DNA from 3 places in the Nocardioides sp. B129/18 genome. Region 1 is predicted to be linked to each of the others. Evidence: predicted binding sites of a transcription regulator. Region 1 holds the regulator's gene; each other region holds the start of a gene.
What was found. Region 1 encodes HrcA, which represses chaperone genes, less so after heat shock. Its sites were predicted from a motif close to TTGGCACTCGNNNNNNNCGAGTGCCAA; they were not measured.
Positions count from the first base shown of each region.

Region 1 (6,531 bases):
GGCGGGTGGGCGTCTCGACGGCGACGGTGACGATGAGGTCGCCCCGGCCGCCGCGCAGCGAGGGGACGCCGCGCCCGCGCAGCACCTGCTGGTGGCCCGACTGGGTGCCGGGGCGGATGTCGAGCTCGAAGTCGGTCTCGAGCTCGGTGGGCGCCTCGGGGTCGGCGACGACGTCGGCCTCGAGCGTCGGCAGCGTCAGCACGGTGCCGAGCGCGGCGGCGGTCATCGGGACGGTGACGGTGCAGTGGAGGTCGTTGCCGCTGCGGGTGAAGACCTCGTGGTCGGCCACGTGGACCTCGACGTAGAGGTCGCCGGCGGGGCCGCCGCCGGGGCCGACCTCGCCCTGCTCGCTGAGCTGCACCCGGGTGCCGGTGTCGACGCCCGCGGGGATCTTGACGGTGAGGGCGCGACGCGAGCGGACGCGACCGTCGCCGCCGCACTCGCGGCAGGGGTCGGGGATGAGGCTGCCGAACCCGCGGCACGCGGCGCAGGGCCGCAGGGTGCGGATCTCGCCGAGGAAGCTGCGCTGCACGTGGGCGACCTCGCCCTGGCCGCGGCAGGTCTCGCAGGTGACCGGGGTGGTGCCGGCCGCGGCGCCCTGGCCCTGACAGGTCGAGCAGACGACGGCGGTGTCGACGGTGAGCTCGCGAGCCACGCCGAAGGCGGCCTCGGCGAGGGTGACCTCGAGCCGGATCAGCGCATCCTGTCCTCGACGAACGCGCGGACGCGGACCACGACCCTGGCCAGCCGCCGCGCCACCTCCGCCGAAGAAGGCGTCCATGATGTCGGTGAAGGAAAACCCGGCACCCTGGCCGAAGCCTCCTGCTCCCCCGCCGAACGGGTCGCCGCCGCGGTCGTAGGCCGCGCGCTTCTGGGGGTCGGAGAGCACCTCGTAGGCGGCGGTGACCTCCTTGAACCGGTCCTGGGCGTCCGGGTCGGGGTTGACGTCGGGGTGCAGCTGGCGCGCGAGCTTGCGGTAGGCCTTCTTGAGCGCGTCGGCGTCGGCGTCGCGGGAGACCCCGAGGAGGTCGTACAGGTCCTGGCTCACCAATGGTCCTTCGCTTGGGTCGGGGACGGGCTGGTCTGGCGGAGTCGGTCGGGTGGGGTGGGGGTGGACGAGGGCCGGGCTCAGGCCTCGTCGAGGATGCGGGAGACGTAGCGGGCCACCGCGCGCACCGCGGCGATGGTGCCGGGGTAGTCCATGCGCGTGGGCCCGACGATGCCGAGGGTGGCCAGGCTGTCGGCCGGCGGGCCGTAGCCGGTGGAGACCACGCTGGTGGAGGCCAGCTGCTCGTAGGGGCCCTCGGTGCCGATGCGGACGGTGACGGCGCCGCCGGTGCTGGCCTCGCCGAGCAGCTTGAGCAGCACGACGTGCTCCTCGAGCGCCTCGAGGAGCGGGCGGACCGCGGAGTCGAAGGAGTCGCCGTAGCGGGCGAGGTTGGCCGCGCCGCCCACGGCGATGCGGGCATCGGAGCGGTGGTCGCTCATGGCCTCGACGAGGGTCTCGACGACGGTGGGCGCGGGGTCGTCGCGGTCCGGCTCGTCGGCGAGGGTGGCGGTGAGGGCCGCGGCGGCGTCGGCGATGGTCTCGCCGACCGCGGCGAGCAGCACCCGCGAGCGCAGGGCGGCCAGAGCCTCCTCGGAGATCTCCGAGGGCAGCTCGACGACGCGCTGCTCGACGCGGCCGGTGCTCAGGATCAGGACGGTCAGCAGCCGGGCCGGCGTCAGCGCGACGAGCTCGACGTGGCGCACCGTGGAGCGCGAGAGCGTCGGGTACTGGACGATCGCGACCTGGCGGGTCAGCTGGCTGAGCAGGCGCACCGAGCGCTGGACGACGTCGTCGAGGTCGACCGCGCCGTCGAGGAAGGTGGAGATCGCCTTGCGCTCGGCGGTGCTGAGCGGCTTGACGGTGGTGAGGCGGTCGACGAAGAGCCGGTAGCCCTTGTCGGTGGGCACGCGGCCGGCGCTGGTGTGGGGCTGGGCGATGAGGCCCTCCTCCTCCAGCACGGCCATGTCGTTGCGGACGGTGGCCGAGGAGACGCCGAGGGCGTGCCGCTCGACGAGCGCCTTGGAGCCCACGGGCTCCTCGGTGGCGACGTAGTCCTCGACGATGGCGCGCAGCACGGCGAGCCGACGGTCCTCCTGCACGGGTCGCCTCCTCGCGGCCGGGGGTGGGGCTGGGTGATGCCGGGGTGGGGCGGACGCGCCGCGCTGGCACTCCCGCGTTCCGAGTGCCAAGCCTACTCCGCGACGAGGAGCCGGTGGGGATGGACCCGCAGGCGGTGGAGGCTTTAGGTTAGGCTTGCCTTACTCAATCGGAGGAGCCGCCATGATCCCCCTCGCCACCCCCGTCCCGTGCGACGACGCCACGCTCGCCCGCAGCATCCTGGCCTGCCCCGCGAACGCCCAGCTCGCGGTCGAGGACGCCGAGCACCTCGACCTCTCGCGCGTCGTGCTCTGCGACGTCGACGGCGTCGCGACCTTCGGCTGCCCGGCCGACTCCTCCCTCGCCGAGGCGGCCGCCGCCGGCCGCGGCGCCGTGCTCACCACCACCAGCGGGCTGCCCGGCCACCCCGGCACGCTCACCGTGCTCGGGCGGCTGGAGACCGTGCGCGTCGAGCACTGCCCCTGCCCGTGCTCGGAGGGCGAGCGGCACGTCGTGCGCCTGGTCGCGCGGCACGTCAGCCTCCAGGCCGGCCAGGGCCCGCGCCGCCTGGTGCGCGCGGAGCGGTTCACCGACCCCGCGCTCGCGCTCAACCCCGGCCATCTCGCCCGCACCGCCCACCACGCCAACCACCACCACGCGGAGCTGCTGCGCGAGACCGTCGCCGCGGCCACCGGCGTCGCCGCCGGCAGCGTGATCAGCGCGGAGATCACCGGGCTGACCGCGTCGGGGGTCGAGATCGCCTGGGTCGACGCCGACGGCGCGCACCGCCGCGGACTGGCCTTCCCCCGCGCGGCCGTCGGCACCGACGACCTCGCGATCCTCCTGCGCGACCTCCTCCACGCCGCCGCCCGCTGACCGCGCTCCCGGTGGTCGTAGGGTCGGGGCCGTGGAGCTGCGCGAGATCGCCGACCGGGTCTGGGTGGCCCGCGAGCCCTGGTACGACGTCAGCCTGAGCGTCATCGGCGGCGAGGGCGGCGTCGCGGTGGTCGACACCCACGCCTCCGCCGCCGCCGGACGTGTGCTGCGCGACGCCGTCCGCGCGCTCGGCGCGGGCCCGGTGCTCGCCGTCGTCAACACCCACGAGCACTTCGACCACGTCTTCGGCAACGTCGCCTTCCGCGAGGACGACCCCGCCGTGCCGATCCACGCCCACGAGCAGGCCGTCGAGGCGCTCGAGGCGCTGGTCGGACGCGAGCTCGGCCCCGACGACCTCGCCGGCGACCCCCGTCGCGAGGAGGTGGTGACCACCCCCGTCGTCGCGCCGGACCACCCGTTCTCCTCCGCTCGCGTGCTCGACCTCGGCGGACGGCTCGTCGAGCTGGTGCACCCCGGCCGCGGCCACACCGCGGGCGACCTCGTCGTCCGGGTGCCCGACGCCGACGTGCTGCTGGCCGGCGACCTCGTGGAGGAGTCCGGCCCGCCGGCCTACGGCGCCGACAGCCACCCCATGGACTGGCCGCTCACCCTCGACATCGTGCTGGGCCTGACCACCGCGGCCACCGTCGTCGTGCCCGGCCACGGCGCGATCGTCGACCGCGACCACGTCGAGGAGCAGCGCGCGCACATCGGCATCGTCGCCGAGACGATCCGCGACCTCGCCGAGCGCGGCGTCCCGCTCGAGCAGGCCCTGGACGTGGCCGAGTGGCCGTTCCCGCGGGAGTCGCTGCGCCACGCGCTCGCCCGCGGCTACGCCCAGCTGCCCCTCGCGCAGCGGCGCCTGCCGCTCCTCTGAGGCCCGCCCACCCGCTGGCCGACCCGCTGGCCCACCCGCTGGCCCACCCGCTGGCCCACCCGCTGGGGCGGTGCTCCGGGGAGCTCGGCGAGGGAGCGTGGAGCCATGAGCGAGCACCCGCACCACGCCCACGCCGACATCACCGACGACGAGCTTCCGCCCGACCTGGTGCCGGGCGAGGACAACCCGCTCGCCCGGCCGCTGGAGGACGGCGAGACCGCGGGCGACCTGCTCCACGACGGCAAGCACGCCGCCGAGGACGAGGCCCGCGACGGTCACGGCGACGGGGATCACCCGGCCGGCGCCTGACCGCGGCGCGTCGCACCGGGGCTGCGGGGCCGCCGGTGCCTAGCCTGCTGCGGTGAGCGACCGATACGGATCCGACGTCCTCAGCGGCGACTGGCGCGCCCCCAAGCGCGGCCGCGCCGTGGAGCACCCCGCCGACAAGGGCCTGGTCGTCGAGGAGGTCACCACCGACTGGTGCGGCGAGATCGTCGCCGTCGACCGCGACCTGCACACCGTGACGCTGGAGGACCGCCGCCAGCGACGCCGCACCTTCCCGCTCGGCGCCGGCTTCCTGCTGGAGGGGCGCCCGGTCATCCTCACCGCTCCCCTGCGCGCCGCCGCCCCCGCGGCGCCCGCGCGCACCGCGTCCGGCTCGATCGCGGTGCCGAACGCGCCGGCCCGCGTCGCGCGGGCCAGTCGGATCTTCGTCGAGGGCCGCCACGACGCCGAGCTCGTCGAGAAGGTGTGGGGTGACGACCTGCGCATCGAGGGCGTGGTCGTGGAGTACCTCGGCGGCGTCGACGACCTCGCCGACCACCTGCGGGACTTCCGGCCCGGACCGCAGCGCCGCGTCGGCGTGCTCGTCGACCACCTCGTGCCCGGCTCGAAGGAGAGCCGGATCGCGCAGGGCATCGCGCGCTCGGCGGTCGGCCAGCACGTGCTCATCGTCGGCCACCCGTTCATCGACATCTGGGAGGCCGTGAAGCCCGAGCGGCTCGGCCTGCAGGCCTGGCCCCGCATCCCGCGCAACGTGGAGTGGAAGCACGGCGTGTGCCAGCACCTGGGCTGGCCGCACCGCGATCAGGCCGACATCGCCCGCGCCTGGAAGCACATCCTGGGCCGCGTCGGCTCCTTCGCCGATCTCGACCCGGCCCTGCTGGGCCGGGTCGAGGAGCTCATCGACTTCGTGACGGCGCCCTGACGCGGGCGGATCCGAGGATCAGGTGCCGGGGCGGAGCGGCAGGCCCTGGGCGTCGCGGGTGTCGTCGTTGACCAGCATCATGATGCCGTCGATGAACGGCCACAGGCTGCCGATGCCGCATGTGAGGATCGTGACGACCAGCTGCCACACGCCGGTCTTGGTGTCGCCGATGTAGAGCCGGCCGATGCCCAGCGGGATGAGCAGCTGGAGCAGCGCGGCGATGATCTTCGACTTCTCCGAGTACGGCAGGCCGGTGCGCGGGTGGACGCCGTACGGCGCGCCCGGCGGGGCGTAGCCGCCACCCGGGACGCCCGCCGCCGGCGGCGCCCAGCCGCCGTTCGGGGGCGGGGCCCACTGCTGGCCCGGCTGCTGCTGACCGGGCTGCGGGTAGCCCGGCTGCGGGTGACCCGGCTGGGCGTACGGCTGCTGCGGAGGGGGCTGCTGGCCGTAGGGCGGCGGCTGGGGCGGCTGGGCCTGCTGGCCGTAGGGCCGGGTCGGCTGCTGCGGAGGCTGCTGCTGAGGCTGCTGGGGGTCCTGCTGGCCCCCGGGCTCCTGGCTCTCGGTCATGGCAGCACCCTACGGACGACGGCGTCGGCCAGCAGGCGCCCGCGCCGGGTGAGCACGAGTCGGCCGGCGTCCCAGGCCTCCGACTCGGCCAGGCCCTCGGCGACGACCTCCGCCGCGGCGGCGCGCCCGGCGTCGTCGAGCACCGTCAGCGGCAGGCCGCTGCGCAGGCGCACCTCCAGCAGCACCCGCTCGACGCGGCGGTCCTCGGCGCTCAGCACCTCACGCCCCTGCGCGGGACTCTCGCCGGCGGCGAGGCGGGCGGCGTAGGGCACCGGGTGCTTGCGGTTCCACCAGCGCACTCCGCCGACGTGGGAGTGGGCGCCCGGGCCGACGCCCCACCAGTCGGCGCCGGTCCAGTAGAGGACGTTGTGGCGGCACTGCGCCGCCTCGTCGCGCGCCCAGTTCGACACCTCGTACCAGCGCAGGCCGGCCGCCTCGAGGAGGGCGTCGGCCAGGAGGTACTTGTCGGCGAGGTCGTCGTCCTCGGGCGCGGGGATCTCGCCGCGGCGCACCTGCCGGGCCAGCGCGGTGCCGTCCTCGACGATGAGGGCGTAGGCCGAGAGGTGGTCGGGCTCGCAGGCCAGGGCCGCCTCGATCGAGCGTCGCCAGTCCGCCACCGACTCCCCCGGCGTGCCGTAGATGAGATCGAGGCTGACCTGCTCGAAGCCGGCCTCGCGGGCCCAGGCCACCGCCTGCGGCACCCGGCGGGGATCGTGGGTGCGGTCGAGCACCCGCAGCACGTGGGAGACGTCGGACTGCATGCCGAATGAGATGCGGGTGAAGCCGGCCGCGCGCAGCCCGGCGAGGGACTCCGGCGTCACGGAGTCGGGGTTGGCCTCGGTGGTGACCTCCGCGCCC
Region 1 covers NZ_JBUZJI010000003.1:69,213-75,743, reverse strand. Annotated here, with positions in the region: gene dnaJ (molecular chaperone DnaJ) at 1-1,048, opposite strand, end outside; gene hrcA (heat-inducible transcriptional repressor HrcA) at 1,129-2,148, opposite strand; gene ACZDWJ_RS03150 (hypothetical protein) at 2,330-3,022, shown strand; gene ACZDWJ_RS03145 (MBL fold metallo-hydrolase) at 3,054-3,899, shown strand; gene ACZDWJ_RS03140 (hypothetical protein) at 4,005-4,208, shown strand; gene ACZDWJ_RS03135 (DUF3097 domain-containing protein) at 4,261-5,106, shown strand; gene ACZDWJ_RS03130 (TM2 domain-containing protein) at 5,125-5,673, opposite strand; gene hemW (radical SAM family heme chaperone HemW) at 5,670-6,531, opposite strand, start outside.

Region 2 (6,531 bases), on a different contig from region 1:
ATCCTCGGCGCGATCGCGGCCGTCGGGGTCCGGGAGTCGGCCTGGGTCACCAACGGCCTGGTCGTGGTCAAGGTCGCCGTCTGCATCTTCGTGATCGTGGCCGGCCTGTTCTTCATCAAGCACAGCAACCTCGTGCCGTTCATCCCCGCCGGCGAGCCCGATGACAAGGCCTCCTCCACCAGCGAGCTCAAGCAGCCGCTGTGGCAGTTCGTCTCCGGCATCGAGCCGACGACCTTCGGCGTCACCGGCATCATCGTCGCGGCGGCCGTGGTGTTCTTCGCCTACTCCGGCTTCGAGGCCGTGGCCAACCTGGCCGAGGAGAGCGAGAACCCCAGCCGCGACATGCCCCGCGGCCTCATCGGCACCCTGGCGCTGTGCACCGTGCTCTACCTCGGCGTCTGCTTCGTCATCACCGGCATGGTGGACTATCGCGAGCTCTCCAAGGGCGCGCCGATCTCGGACGCCTTCCACCAGGTGGGCCTGGGCTGGGCCGGCGTGCTCATCGGCCTGGCCGCGGTGGCCGGCCTCTCCTCGGTGATCCTGGTCGAGATCGTGGCGCTGAGCCGCATCGGGTTCGCCCTGTGCCGCGACGGCCTCCTGCCGCCGGCCATCGGCGCGATCCACCCGAAGTACCGCACGCCGTTCCGCTTCACGATCGGCATCTCGGTCGTCATCGCCATCTTCGCGGCGTTCATCCCGCTGGCGGACCTCGCGCAGATGGTCAGCATCGGCACGCTCTTCGCCTTCCTGGTCGTCGCGATCGCCGTCATGGTGCTGCGTCGCACGAAGCCCGACATGGAGCGTCCCTTCCGCACGCCGCTGGTGCCGCTGGTGCCGATCCTGGCCGGCGCGTCCTGCCTGGGCCTGATGTCCTACCTGGCCGTCGAGACCTGGCTCCGCTTCATCGTCTGGCTGGTCGCGGGCCTGCTGATCTACGTGTTCTACGGCCGCCGCCACTCGGTGCTCGGCCGTGAGGGCGTCACCTCGGCCTACGACGACGCTCGGTGAGCGCCGCCGAGGTCCTGCTCGCCACGTTCGAGATCTGCCCCGACGGGGAGTCCGAGGGCCACCTGCTGGTCGAGGCGCTGGCGGGCCGCGGCGTCACGGCGCGCTGGGCGGTCTGGGACGACGCGTCGGTCGACTGGGACGCCGCCGACCTGGTGGCCGTGCGCTCCACCTGGGACTACCACCGCCGGCTGCCGGAGTTCCTGGCCTGGGCCGAGGGGCTGCGCGCGCCGGTGCTCAACGGCGCCGACGCCTTCGCCTGGAACGCCCACAAGGGCTACCTCGCCACGATGGGCGAGCACGTGCCCACCGTCCCCACGCGCGTGCTCGAGCAGGACGACCTGATCGAGGGGCTGCGACGCGCGGTCGACGAGCACGGCACGGCCGTCATCAAGCCGGCCACCGGCGCCAGCGGCATCGGCGTCTGCGTGGTCGAGAGCTGGGACGACCACCGGCTCGAGCACCTCAGCGCCGCGCCCTGGGTGGTGCAGCCGCTCGTCGAGAGCGTGCGCACCCGCGGGGAGACCTCGGTCTACGTCTTCGACGACGTCGCGGTCTGCCAGGTCGACAAGCACCCGGCCGAGGGCGAGGTGCGCGTGCACGGCGCCTACGGCGGACGCTCCGAGGCCGTCGTCCTCGACCCCGTGCGCGCCGACCGCGCCATGGAGGCCGTCCGCGCCGCCGAGGACGTGCTCGGCCACCGGCTCGACTACGCCCGCGTCGACCTGCTGTGGTGGGGGGACCAGTGGTGCCTCTCCGAGCTCGAGCTGATCGAGCCGGGGCTCTACCTCGGGGTCGTGCCGGCCAACGCCGAGGCCTTCGCCGACCTCGTCGTCCGGTCGCTGGCCCAGGCCCGGACCCGGTCCTGAGCCGGTCCTGACCGCGACCCCCGCTGCTTGCACTCGCCATGGGCGAGTGCTAAACATGACGCTGGCACTCTCAGTCTGAGAGTGCCACCACCGGAGCGTCGCCAGCTGAGGCCCTCCGCGTCGGCGAGACAGGGTTCGCCGGGCCGCGGGGAGCCGTCCGTCGCGGGCAGCCCGTCGAGCCGGTCCCAGAACTCCAAGCGTGAGGAACCGCAGGAGCCATGCCGAAGCTGATTGCTTTCAACGAGGAGGCCCGGCGCGGTCTGGAGCGTGGCATGAACACGCTCGCCGACGCCGTCAAGGTCACCCTCGGCCCCAAGGGCCGCAACGTCGTCCTCGAGAAGAAGTGGGGCGCGCCCACCATCACCAACGATGGTGTGAGCATCGCCAAGGAGATCGAGCTCGAGGACCCCTACGAGAAGATCGGCGCCGAGCTCGTCAAGGAGGTCGCGAAGAAGACCGACGACGTCGCGGGCGACGGCACCACCACCGCCACCGTGCTCGCGCAGGCGCTGGTCCGCGAGGGCCTGCGCAACGTCGCCGCCGGCGCCAACCCGATGGGCCTCAAGCGCGGCATCGAGGCCGCCGTGGCCGCCGTCTCGGAGAACCTGGCCAACCAGGCCAAGGACGTCGAGACCAAGGAGCAGATCGCCTCCACCGCGTCCATCTCGGCCGCCGACACCACCGTCGGCGAGATCATCGCCGAGGCGATGGACAAGGTCGGCAAGGAGGGCGTCATCACGGTCGAGGAGTCGAACACCTTCGGCCTCGACCTCGAGCTCACCGAGGGCATGCGGTTCGACAAGGGCTACATCTCGGCCTACTTCGTCACCGACCCCGAGCGCATGGAGGCCGTCCTCGAGGACGCCTACATCCTCATCGCCAACCAGAAGGTCTCCAACGTCAAGGACCTGCTGCCGATCCTCGAGAAGGTCATGCAGTCGGGCAAGCCGCTGCTGATCCTCGCCGAGGACACCGACGGCGAGGCCCTCTCTACGCTGGTCGTCAACAAGATCCGCGGCACCTTCAAGTCCGTCGCCGTCAAGGCCCCCGGCTTCGGCGACCGCCGCAAGGCCATGCTGCAGGACATCGCGATCCTCACCGGCGGCCAGGTCATCTCCGAGGAGGTGGGCCTCAAGCTCGAGACCACCGGACTCGAGCTGCTCGGCCAGGCCCGCAAGGTCGTCATCACCAAGGACGAGACCACCATCGTCGAGGGCGCCGGCGACCAGGCCCAGATCGAGGGCCGGGTCAACCAGATCCGCGCCGAGATCGAGAAGTCGGACTCCGACTACGACCGCGAGAAGCTCCAGGAGCGCCTCGCCAAGCTGGCCGGCGGCGTGGCCGTCATCAAGGTCGGCGCGGCCACCGAGGTAGAGCTCAAGGAGCGCAAGCACCGCATCGAGGACGCCGTCCGCAACGCCAAGGCCGCGGTCGAGGAGGGCATCGTCGCCGGCGGCGGCGTGGCCCTGGTCCAGGCCGGCGCCACCGCGTTCGAGAAGCTCGAGCTCACCGGCGACGAGGCCACCGGCGCGAACATCGTCAAGGTCGCCATCGAGGCCCCGCTCAAGCAGATCGCCATCAACGCCGGCCTCGAGGGCGGCGTCGTGGCGGAGAAGGTGCGCTCGCTCCCGACGGGTCACGGCCTCAACGCCGCCACCGGCGAGTACGTCGACCTGATCGCCTCGGGCATCATCGACCCCGCCAAGGTCACCCGCAGCGCGCTGCAGAACGCCGCCTCCATCGCGGCGCTCTTCCTCACCACCGAGGCCGTCGTGGCCGACAAGCCCGAGAAGGCCGCCCCGATGCCCGGTGGCGACGGTGGCATGGGCGGCATGGACTTCTGAGTCCCGCCGCCGCACTCACACGGCACCCGCACCACCACTCGGCCCCGGCGCAGCAGCGCCGGGGCCGAGTGCCGTTCCGGGGCCGATCCCCGCGACGTGCGAGGGTGGGGTCGTGGACGAGCGGCAGCAGCGGTGCGAGGCCCTGGTGGGCCGGGTGCTCGAGCCCGTGCGCCGCTACCTGGCCCGACGCACCGACCCCGCCACCGCCGACGACGTGCTCGGCGAGGTGCTCCTCGTCTGCTGGCGGCGCCTGGACGCCGTGCCGCCCGAGCCCGACGACGTCCCCTGGGCCCTCGGCGTGGCCCGTAACGCCCTCGCCAACGCCGAGCGCGGGCGTCGCCGCCAGACCCGGGTGGCCGCCCGCGTCGCCACCCTCGACCCGCCGCGCGCCTCGGCGCCGGGCCCGGGCGAGGCCAACGTCGACGGCCAGGACGCCGCGCTGGCCACCGCCCTGGCCGCCCTGCCCGAGGCGCAGGCCGAGGTCGTGCGGCTGTGGGCGTGGGAGCGGCTGGAGCCGCGCGAGATCGCGCTCGTCCTCGACACCACGCCGAACGCCGTCAGCCTGCGGCTGACCCGCGCGCGGGCAGCCCTGCGCGACGCCCTCGCGAGCGGGCGACAGGATCGCGCCGCCGCCGGACATGAGGGGGCAGGAGGTGGGGGAGATGCCTGACCAGCACGACGACCGGCACGACGACGACCTGCGCGACGCGCTCGCGCGGCTCGACCCCGCCGCCGACCTGCCCCCGGCCGATCCCGCGCGGACGGCCCGACAGCTGGAGGACGTCATGACCACTCCCGACACCGGCCCCGTGCGCAGTCGACGCCTGCGCCTGCTCAGCGCCGTGGCCGCAGCCGTCGTCGTGCTCACCGCGAGCGGCATCGCCCTGACCCGGGGCGGCGACGACGGCAGCACCGACGGCAGCGTCCCGTCGGCGGGCGGCAGCCGCACGCCCGCGGCGAGCGAGGCCCCCGGTGCGAGCGTCACCCTCACCGCCGGCGGCGGTGCCGGCATCGCCCGCTGCGGCGTCCCGCGGCCCGCGCTGCTCGGCCAGGCCGCCGTGGCCGTCGACGGCACCGTCACCGCGATCGAGGACGGCGTGGCCACCGTGGCCGTCGAGAAGGTCTACGCCGGCGACCCGGAGCTGACGACCGTGAAGGTGCAGGTGCCCTCCGCGCGCCTGGCCGAGCTGCTCTCGGTCACCGACCTCGCCGTCGGCCAGCGCTACCTGCTGGCCGGGCAGGGCCCGACGCTGGGTCTGATGGTCTGCGGCTACAGCGGCCCGCGCACCACCGCGCTCACCGGCCTCTACGCCCAGGCCTTCGGAGGCTGAGCCGGTGGTCGTCGCGGGACTGCTGCTCGCCGCAGGGGCCGGGCGTCGCCTCGGCACCCCGAAGGCGCTCGTCGAGGACTGGCTGCCGCGGGCCGTCGCAGCCCTGCGCGAGGGCGGCTGCGCGCCGGTCGTCGTCGTGCTCGGCGCGGCCGCCGAGCAGGCGCGCGAGCGCGTGCCCGAGGGCGTCGAGGTGGTCGTGGCCTACGACTGGTCCGAGGGCATGGGGGCCTCGCTGCGGGCCGGCCTGACGGCGCTGGCCGCCGACGCGACGATCGAGGCCGTCGTCGTCACCCTCGTCGACACCCCGGACGTCGACGCCGCCGTCGTCGCCCGGCTGCATGCGCACGCCGACGGGCCGCAGGCGCTGGCCCGCGCCGTCTTCGAGGGTCGCCCGGGCCATCCGGTGGTGCTCGGCCGCGCGCACTGGGACGCCGTCGCCCACGGCGCCGTCGGCGACCGCGGCGCCCGCGCGCACCTGGAGTCCGCGGGTGCGCTCGCCGTCGAGTGCGGGGACCTGGCCACCGGCCGCGACGTCGACGTCCTGCCGTGAGCCGCTCGTCCACGCCCGACCCGACCCTGCGCCTGCAGCCCCTGGTGCGGCTCACCCTGGCCCGGCTGGGCGAGCGGGGCGCTGCCTGGGAGGCCGGCCTCGCCGAGCGCCTCGCCGGTCTGGAGCGGCGGCTCGACGTCGTCGTCCGGCGGGGGCTGCCCGGCGGCAGCACCTCCCACGTCGTGCTCGCCGAGCGGCCCGACGGCACCACCTGCGTGCTGAAGGTGCCCGTGCCCGACGTCGACCTCGGTCCGGAGGCGCGGCTCCTCGCCGACGCCGACGGCTGCGGCTACGTGCGGCTCCTCGCGCGCGACGACCGCACGGGAGCCCTCGTGATCGAGCACGCCGGCGAGGCGCTCGAGCGCACCCCGGGCGACCCCGAGGTCCGGCTCGACGTCGTCGCCGACGTGCTGCGCACCGCCTGGCTGCCGGCTCCCGAGGGCGCTGACGGCGGTGCGCACCCGCGCAGGCGGGCGGCGTACCTCGCCGGGCTCGACGACCGGCTCGGCCGTCCGCTCCCGCCGGCGGTGCGCGAGGCCGCTCTGGCCGCCGCCGAACGGCTGGCGGCGCCGACGCACCTCGTGCGCGTCCACGGCGATCCTCATCCGGGCAACCTCCTGCGTGCCCTCGACGGCCGCGGCTGGGTGCTGGTCGACCCCGACGACGTGCTCGCCGAGCCCGCCTCCGACGCAGGCGTGCTGCTGCGCGGCGGCTCGGCCGGCCTCCTGGGCGCCGACGCCGCCGCGGTGCAGGCCGCCCGGGTGCGGCGGGTCAGCGCCCGGCTCGACCTCGACCCCGCCCGCGTGGCCGACTGGGCCTACCTCGAGCGCGTCGCCACCGGACTCCACGTGCTCGACCTCGGCGCCGAGCGGCTGGCCCGGCCGATGCTCGACTCCGCCGGGGCGCTGCTGAGCTCGCAGGTCTCGACTCGC
Region 2 covers NZ_JBUZJI010000028.1:40,493-47,023, forward strand. Annotated here, with positions in the region: gene ACZDWJ_RS16825 (APC family permease) at 1-1,008, shown strand, start outside; gene ACZDWJ_RS16830 (ATP-grasp domain-containing protein) at 1,005-1,874, shown strand; gene groL (chaperonin GroEL) at 2,093-3,718, shown strand; gene ACZDWJ_RS16840 (RNA polymerase sigma factor) at 3,831-4,388, shown strand; gene ACZDWJ_RS16845 (hypothetical protein) at 4,381-5,049, shown strand; gene ACZDWJ_RS16850 (nucleotidyltransferase family protein) at 5,054-5,599, shown strand; gene ACZDWJ_RS16855 (aminoglycoside phosphotransferase family protein) at 5,596-6,531, shown strand, end outside.
Region 2: groL (chaperonin GroEL) is a predicted target of HrcA. The motif match lies at 1,901-1,927, and genes of this name have one in related genera.

Region 3 (6,531 bases), on a different contig from region 1:
GTGCGCGCCGGTCTCGGGCACCTCGGTGATCGCCACCTGCTCGGAGCCGCGGTCGGTCCACTCGTAGGGGACGACGGCGTCGGCGCCGGGCGGCATCGGGGCGCCGGTCATGATCTTGACCGCCGTGCCGGGCTCGACGGTGGCGGTGCGCTCGCTGCCCGCGCCGATCGCACCGAGCACCGGCAGCACGACGGGCGTCTCGGCGGTGGCGCCGGCGAGGTCGGCGGCGCGCACGGCGTAGCCGTCCATGGCGGAGTTGTCGAAGGAGGGCAGGTCGAGCGCGGAGTGCACGGTGTCGGCGGCCACGAGGCCGAGGGCGTCGAGCAGCGGCACCTCGACGGCGGGCAGCGGCGTGACGGCGTCGAGGATCCGCGCGAGGTGCTCCTCGACGCTGATCGGCGCCGGGCTCGGGTCGGGCGTGGCCTCAGGCATCGTCGGCCAGGACCGTCCCGGGCTCCAGGCGGGTGGCGGCGCCCGCGGAGAGCGTCACCTCGCCCTGCACCTGCACGCCCTTGCCGAAGGTGACGTCGCCCTGGACGCGCAGCGAGGTGGCGTCCTTCAGCGACGGCGCGCCCTCGGGGAAGCGCTTGTCGAACTCGCCGACCAGCTTGTAGTGCGCGGAGTCGAGGTCGACGAACGGCAGCGAGGAGGCCACCTGGTCGAGCACGAAGTCCTCGCCGATGGCGTAGACGTCCGAGCGCAGCACCAGCAGGTCGTTGGTGGTCTTCACCGGCACGAAGCGGTCGCGGCCGACCTCGATGAGCGTGGCGCCCTCGAAGACCTCGATGGCCGCGCCCATCGCGGTCTCGATCTGGATCACCTCGGGGGTGGAGGAGTCGCCGGGGTCGACGGTCTTGACGTTGCGGATCAGCGGCAGGCCGAGGATGCCGTCGCGCTGGTCGAGGGTGTCCTTCATGGCCCGCAGGTCGAACCAGAGGTTGTTGGTGGAGCAGAACTGGTGACGCGTGAGGTCGGCCAGCGCCTCCTTGTCCTCCGGCAGGGTCTGCGCCGTCTCGCGCAGCACGATGCGGCCGTCGCTCTTGCGCCGCGCGAAGTGGCCGCCCTTGACGTCGGAGGGCGTGCGACGCACGGCCTCGATCGCGAACGGCGCGCCCGAGGAGGCGAACCAGCCGGCCACCCGGGCGTCGGGGACGGCGCCGAGGTTGTCGGAGTTGGAGACGAAGACCCGCTCGTAGCCGGCCTCGAGGAGGGTGTCGAGCAGTCCGGTGCCACGCAGCGCGGTGTAGAGGTCGCCGTGGCCCGGCGGGCACCACTCGAGCTCGGGGTCCTGCGACCAGGTGACCGGCGTGAGGTCGGCGGCGAGGAGCTTGGGCTCCTTGTTCTGCAGGAACTCCAGCGGCAGGCCCGCGACCGGCAGGTCGGAGTAGCGCGCCAGGGCGTCCATGGTGTCGCCGCTGGTGCGGAAGGAGTTCATGAGGATCAGCGGCAGCGGCGCGTCGTAGGCCTTGCGCAGGTGCAGCACCTGGCGGGCGATGATGTCGAGGAAGCTCAGGCCCCGGCGCACGCACAGCAGCGACTTCGCGCGGTCCATGCCCATCGAGGTGCCCAGGCCGCCGTTGAGCTTGATGACGGCGGTGGTGCGGATCGCGGCGGCGGCGACGTCGTCAGGCACCTCGACGTCGGCGAGCGACTCCATGCCGACGGGGTCGATCGTCGACTCCGGGATCATGCCCGTCTCGCCGTGCTCGAGCAGCCGGTAGTAGTGCGCGAACGTGTCGACCGCGACCTCGTCGATGCCCGCGTCGAGCATCTTGGCGCGCGCCTTCTGCAACCCAGGGGAGCCCATGGGGCCCACCCTAGGCTGGTCCGGTGAGCGAGGGGCAGGCGCGGTCCACCACCGGGGACGAGCCCGGGGACGAGCCTGGGGACGGCAGGGCCGCGAAGACCGCTCTGCGCGACCGTCTGCTCACCGCCCGACGACGTCGCCCCCTGGGTGAGCGGCTCGAGGTCGCGCAGGCCGTGGCCGCCCACGTGCTGGCCTCGCCGGAGGTGCGTCGCGCCGCCACGGTGGCCGCCTACGTCGGGATGGGCGCCGAGGTCGGCACCGGTCCCCTGCTCGAGCGCCTGCGCGCGGCGGGCGTCCGGGTGCTGCTGCCGGTGCTGCTGCCCGACGACGACCTCGACTGGGCGGTGCTGCGCTCCGACGACGACCTCGCCCCCGCCCGTCGGGGGCTGCTCGAGCCCGGCGGCCCGCGGCTGGGCGTCGAGGCGATCGCCACCGCGGACGTCGTCCTCGTGCCGGGGCTGGCGGTCTCCGCGGCCGGCGAGCGGCTCGGACGCGGCGGCGGCTCCTACGACCGCGCGCTGGGCCGGGTGCCGGTGGGCACGCCGACCTGGGTGCTGCTGCACGACGACGAGGTCGGACTCGCCGTGCCCGTCGAGCCGCACGACCGCCCGGTGACCGGCGCCGTGAGCCCGGCCGGGGTCACCCGTCTGCGCCCGCCGGGACGAGGCTGAGCCGGTCCTGCGCGGAGGCGTCCACCGCCGATCGGCTGAAGGCCCACCGCAGGGTGCGGCCCTCGGCGTAGAGGTCGGTCTGGTCGTCGTAGTGCGCGCTGAACGCGTGGCCCGAGACGCCGGTGAGGTTGATCCAGCGGGAGTCGTCCCAGTCGGCCAGCGAGACCACCATCCGCATCGACGGCGCGGTGGTGACGGCGTAGGGGTGACGGGCGTCGGAGGCGGCGTCCCACGAGGAGGCGTCGACGGCCGACGTGCCGCCGCCGACCTTCCACGGGCCGCGGTTGAACAGGTGCTCCACGGCGCTGATCCCGGACTCCCCCAGGGTCGGGTTGACCAGCTCGAGACGGTGCACGCGGCCCCACGTCCAGTCGCCGACATCGCGGGAGATGAGGCGTGTGAGCTCGTTGCGGGCCTGCACCATCGCCACCCGCAGGATGTCGTCGCGATGCTCGACGACGCCCTCGGTGGTGACGTCGTCCCACCAGGCGTCGTCGGGGTGGCGCAGCAGGCGGGTCATGACGGCCACCCACTGCTGACCGCCGTCGGGCCACAGCTCCTGCGGCAGCTCGTCGTGGAAGGTGCGCGCCAGCAGGGCCCGCCACACGGCGTTGAAGTACGCGGCGGCCGCGCTCTGCGGGCCGTCAGCGGGCTGGGAGAGGTCCCACCCGTCGAGCAGGCGCTGCGCCGAGCGCTGGAAGCGGCTCTGCAGCGGCACCTTCAGCAGCAGGGGCACCAGCTCGGAGGCGATCGGCTGACGCGACTCCAGCTGCAGGCGCGCCATGTCGTCGACGCTCACCGTGCCGCCGCCGGCGAAGGCGTCCTCGAGGCGCTCGCGGATGCGCTGGGAGCGGTAGCCGCGGTCCCAGTCGCCGGTGAGCAGGTAGGGGTAGTCGGGGCCGATGACGGCCTGGTTGGCGGTGACGACGAACCCCTCGGCGGGGTCGAGCACCGAGGGCAGCGCGTCGAACGGGACGTCCTGACGGGTCCAGTCGTTCTCCGGCAGCCAGCCGGCCACCGGCATCGAGCCGTCGTTGCCGGACTGGCGGATCGGGACGCGGCCGGGCGCCTGGTAGCCGATGTGGCCGCGCCGGTCGGCGTAGACGAGGTTCTGCGCGGGCACCGAGAACGACGACGCCGCGGCGCGGAAGGAGCGCCAGTCGGTGGCGAGGTCGAGGTCGAGGATCGCGTCGGCCGTCGGCGCGGGGTCCAGCGCGGTCCAGCGCAGCGCGACGGCGGCGTGCTCGCCGTCGCGGGCGGCGCGCGAGAGCCGGGACGCGCGGCCGGCGTCGGCCACGTCGTCGTCGACGTCGGAGAGCAGGGGGCCGTGCCGGGTGCTGCGGACGGTGAGCCGCACCGGCTTCTGGCCGCGGACCTTCAGCGTCTCGGTGCGGACCTCGAGGTCGCGCATCCGGCCGGCGTAGAGGTACTGCTCGCCGCGCACTCGCTCGACGTAGAGGTCGGTGACGTCGGGGCCGAGGTTGGTGAACCCCCAGGCGATGTCGGCGTTGTGGCCGATCACCACGCCCGGCAGCCCGGAGAAGGTGAACCCCGAGACGTCCATGCCGCAGGTGGGCGTGATCTCGCGGCAGTGCAGGCCCATCTGCATCCAGATGCCCGGCATGCTGACGCCCAGGTGGGGGTCGTTGGCCAGCAGCGGCTCGCCCGTGGCCGAGTGCTCGCCGTCGACGACCCAGCTGTTGGAGCCGATGCCGTCGCCGCGGCCCAGCCAGGCCGGCATCGCGGCGGCCTTCTGCCCCGCCGAGCGCAGCGCGGCCAGCTGGGCGCGGTCGAAGGACGGCGCCGGACGCGTGGGGTTGCGGGTGGTGTTGCGCTCGGCGTCCTGCTGGAAGACGCCGTCGACGACCGCGCCCTGGCCGACGATCGGCTGCTGGCGCCGGTAGTCGTAGGCCGGCGTGAGGGTGGCGGCCCGGCGGGCGCCGACGGCCTGCACCGTCAGGGCGCGCTGGATCTCGTCGCTCATGTTGCCGCGCAGGTCCCACGCCATCGCCTTGAGCCAGGCCAGGGAGTCGACCGGGGTCCAGTCCTCGGGCGTGTAGTCGAGGCCGGAGAGGCCCAGCACCGTGTACTCCAGGGAGATCTGGGACGGGCTGTGGGTGTGCAGGTAGGCGTTGACGCCGCGGGCGTAGGCCTCGAGGAAGGCCCGGGTGCGCGGCTTGATCAGCGCCATCTCCTCGGCCGCGACGCGGCGCCAGCCCATCGTCCGCACGACCTTGTCGGAGTCCAGGCCGGCCTCGCCGAACAGCTCGGCCAGCCGGCCCGCGGTGGCGTGCCGGCGCACGTCCATCTCGAAGAACCGCTCCTGGGCGTGGACGTAGCCCTGGGCCATCGCGAGGTCGTCGAGGCTGTCGCCGTAGATCTGCGGGATGCCGTGCTCGTCGCGGATCACCTCGACGCGTCCGGCCAGGCCGGGGATCTCGATGGTGCCGGTGGTCTGCGGGAACGCGCGGCGCACCGCGACCGTGCCGGCCACCAGCCCCGCGATCAGCACGAGCACCAGCACGGCCGAGGTCCACGCCGTCCAGCGCAGCGGCCGGGGCAGGGCCCGCACCGCCCGCCACGGGGCGGTGACGCCGGCCCGCAGACGGGCCGCGCGGCCGGGACCGTCGGGGGTCGCGGGGACGGCGGACTCGGCGGGGTCGTGCACGCTCTGCTCGGCCATGGTCCGGTCATCGTGCCACCCGTGGGCACCCTGTCCTAGAATTGGCACTCAGCACGAGTGAGTGCCAGCCTGGCCGCCAGGCACGAGTGCCAGAACCGCGACCTCCGAGGAAGCCCGTCATGCCGACCTACCAGTACGCCTGCACCGAGTGCGACCACGCCTTCGAGCAGTTCCAGAGCTTCTCCGACGACGCCCTCACCGAGTGCCCGCAGTGCCACGGACGCCTGCGCAAGGTGTTCAACGCCGTCGGCGTGGTGTTCAAGGGCTCGGGCTTCTACCGCACCGACTCCCGCTCGGGGTCCTCCTCCTCGAGCAGCATCAGCAGCTCGTCGGGCACGTCCTCCTCGTCCTCGTCGTCCTCCTCGAGCGACTCCGGCTCGTCCAGCACCTCCAGCACGTCGAGCACCTCGAGCACCTCGAGCACCTCGACCTCGTCCGGCAGCACCGGCTCCTCGAGCAGCAGCGCCGCCGCGTCCTGACCCCGACGGGGCCTGTGGAGGACGATCCCGGCGCCCGGCCGCGACGCCTAGCGTCGGGGCCATGTCGCTCGAGCAGGCCTTCCCGTCCGCCGTCGCCGGCTCGCGCCGGCTGCGCCGCGTGCTGCGCGCCCGCCGGCGCCTGATCGGCGTCGTGCTCCTGGCCGCGGCCGCCGCGCTCTCCCTGCGGGCCGTGCAGCCGCCGGCGGCGCCGTCACAGCCGGTGGTCGTGGCGGCCCACGCCGTCGGCACCGGAGGCGTGCTGGGCCCCGGCGACCTCCGCCTGGCCCGCTACCCCGACGACGCCGTGCCCGAGGGCGCGCTCACGACGCTGCCCGCCGCCGTCGGCCGGCGCGTCACCGCCGGGCTCAGCCCCGGCGAGCCGCTCACCGCCGCCCGCCTGCTCGACGACGACGCCCGCGCCGCGCCCGGCCGCGTCGCCCTCGCCGTCCGCCTGCCCGATGCCGGCCTGGCCGGCCTGCTGCGGGCCGGTGAGCGCATCGACCTCCTGGCCACCGACGCCCGCGGCGGCGGCGCCCGCACGGTGGCCTCGGACGTCGTCGTCCTGGCGCTGCCGCCGCTGTCGGCGTCGGGCCCGGCCGACGAGCCGGGGCGCCCGGTGGTGCTGGAGGTGGCCGCGGGCGAGGTCGCGGAGGTGACCGACGCCGCCGTGCGCCTCTTCCTCAGCTGGGCCTGGGCTCGCTAGCGTGCGGGGCGTCCCGCACGGGCGGCTGCGCCGCCCTCTCGGCCACCACCCCAAGGAGCTCCCCGCATGAGCGGATTCAAGAACTTCATCCTGCGCGGCAATCTCGTCGACCTCGCGGTCGCGGTCATCATCGGCACGGCCTTCGGCACGGTGGTCACGGCGTTCACGGCCTGGCTGACGGCCAAGAT
Region 3 covers NZ_JBUZJI010000029.1:32,747-39,277, reverse strand. Annotated here, with positions in the region: partial or broken gene ACZDWJ_RS17105 (molybdopterin molybdotransferase MoeA) at 1-432, opposite strand, end outside; gene ACZDWJ_RS17100 (UTP--glucose-1-phosphate uridylyltransferase) at 425-1,807, opposite strand; gene ACZDWJ_RS17095 (5-formyltetrahydrofolate cyclo-ligase) at 1,831-2,478, shown strand; gene ACZDWJ_RS17090 (penicillin acylase family protein) at 2,447-5,161, opposite strand; gene ACZDWJ_RS17085 (FmdB family zinc ribbon protein) at 5,281-5,640, shown strand; gene ACZDWJ_RS17080 (SAF domain-containing protein) at 5,702-6,343, shown strand; gene ACZDWJ_RS17075 (large conductance mechanosensitive channel protein MscL) at 6,410-6,531, shown strand, end outside.
Region 3: ACZDWJ_RS17085 (FmdB family zinc ribbon protein) is a predicted target of HrcA. The motif match lies at 5,203-5,229, and genes of this name have one in related genera.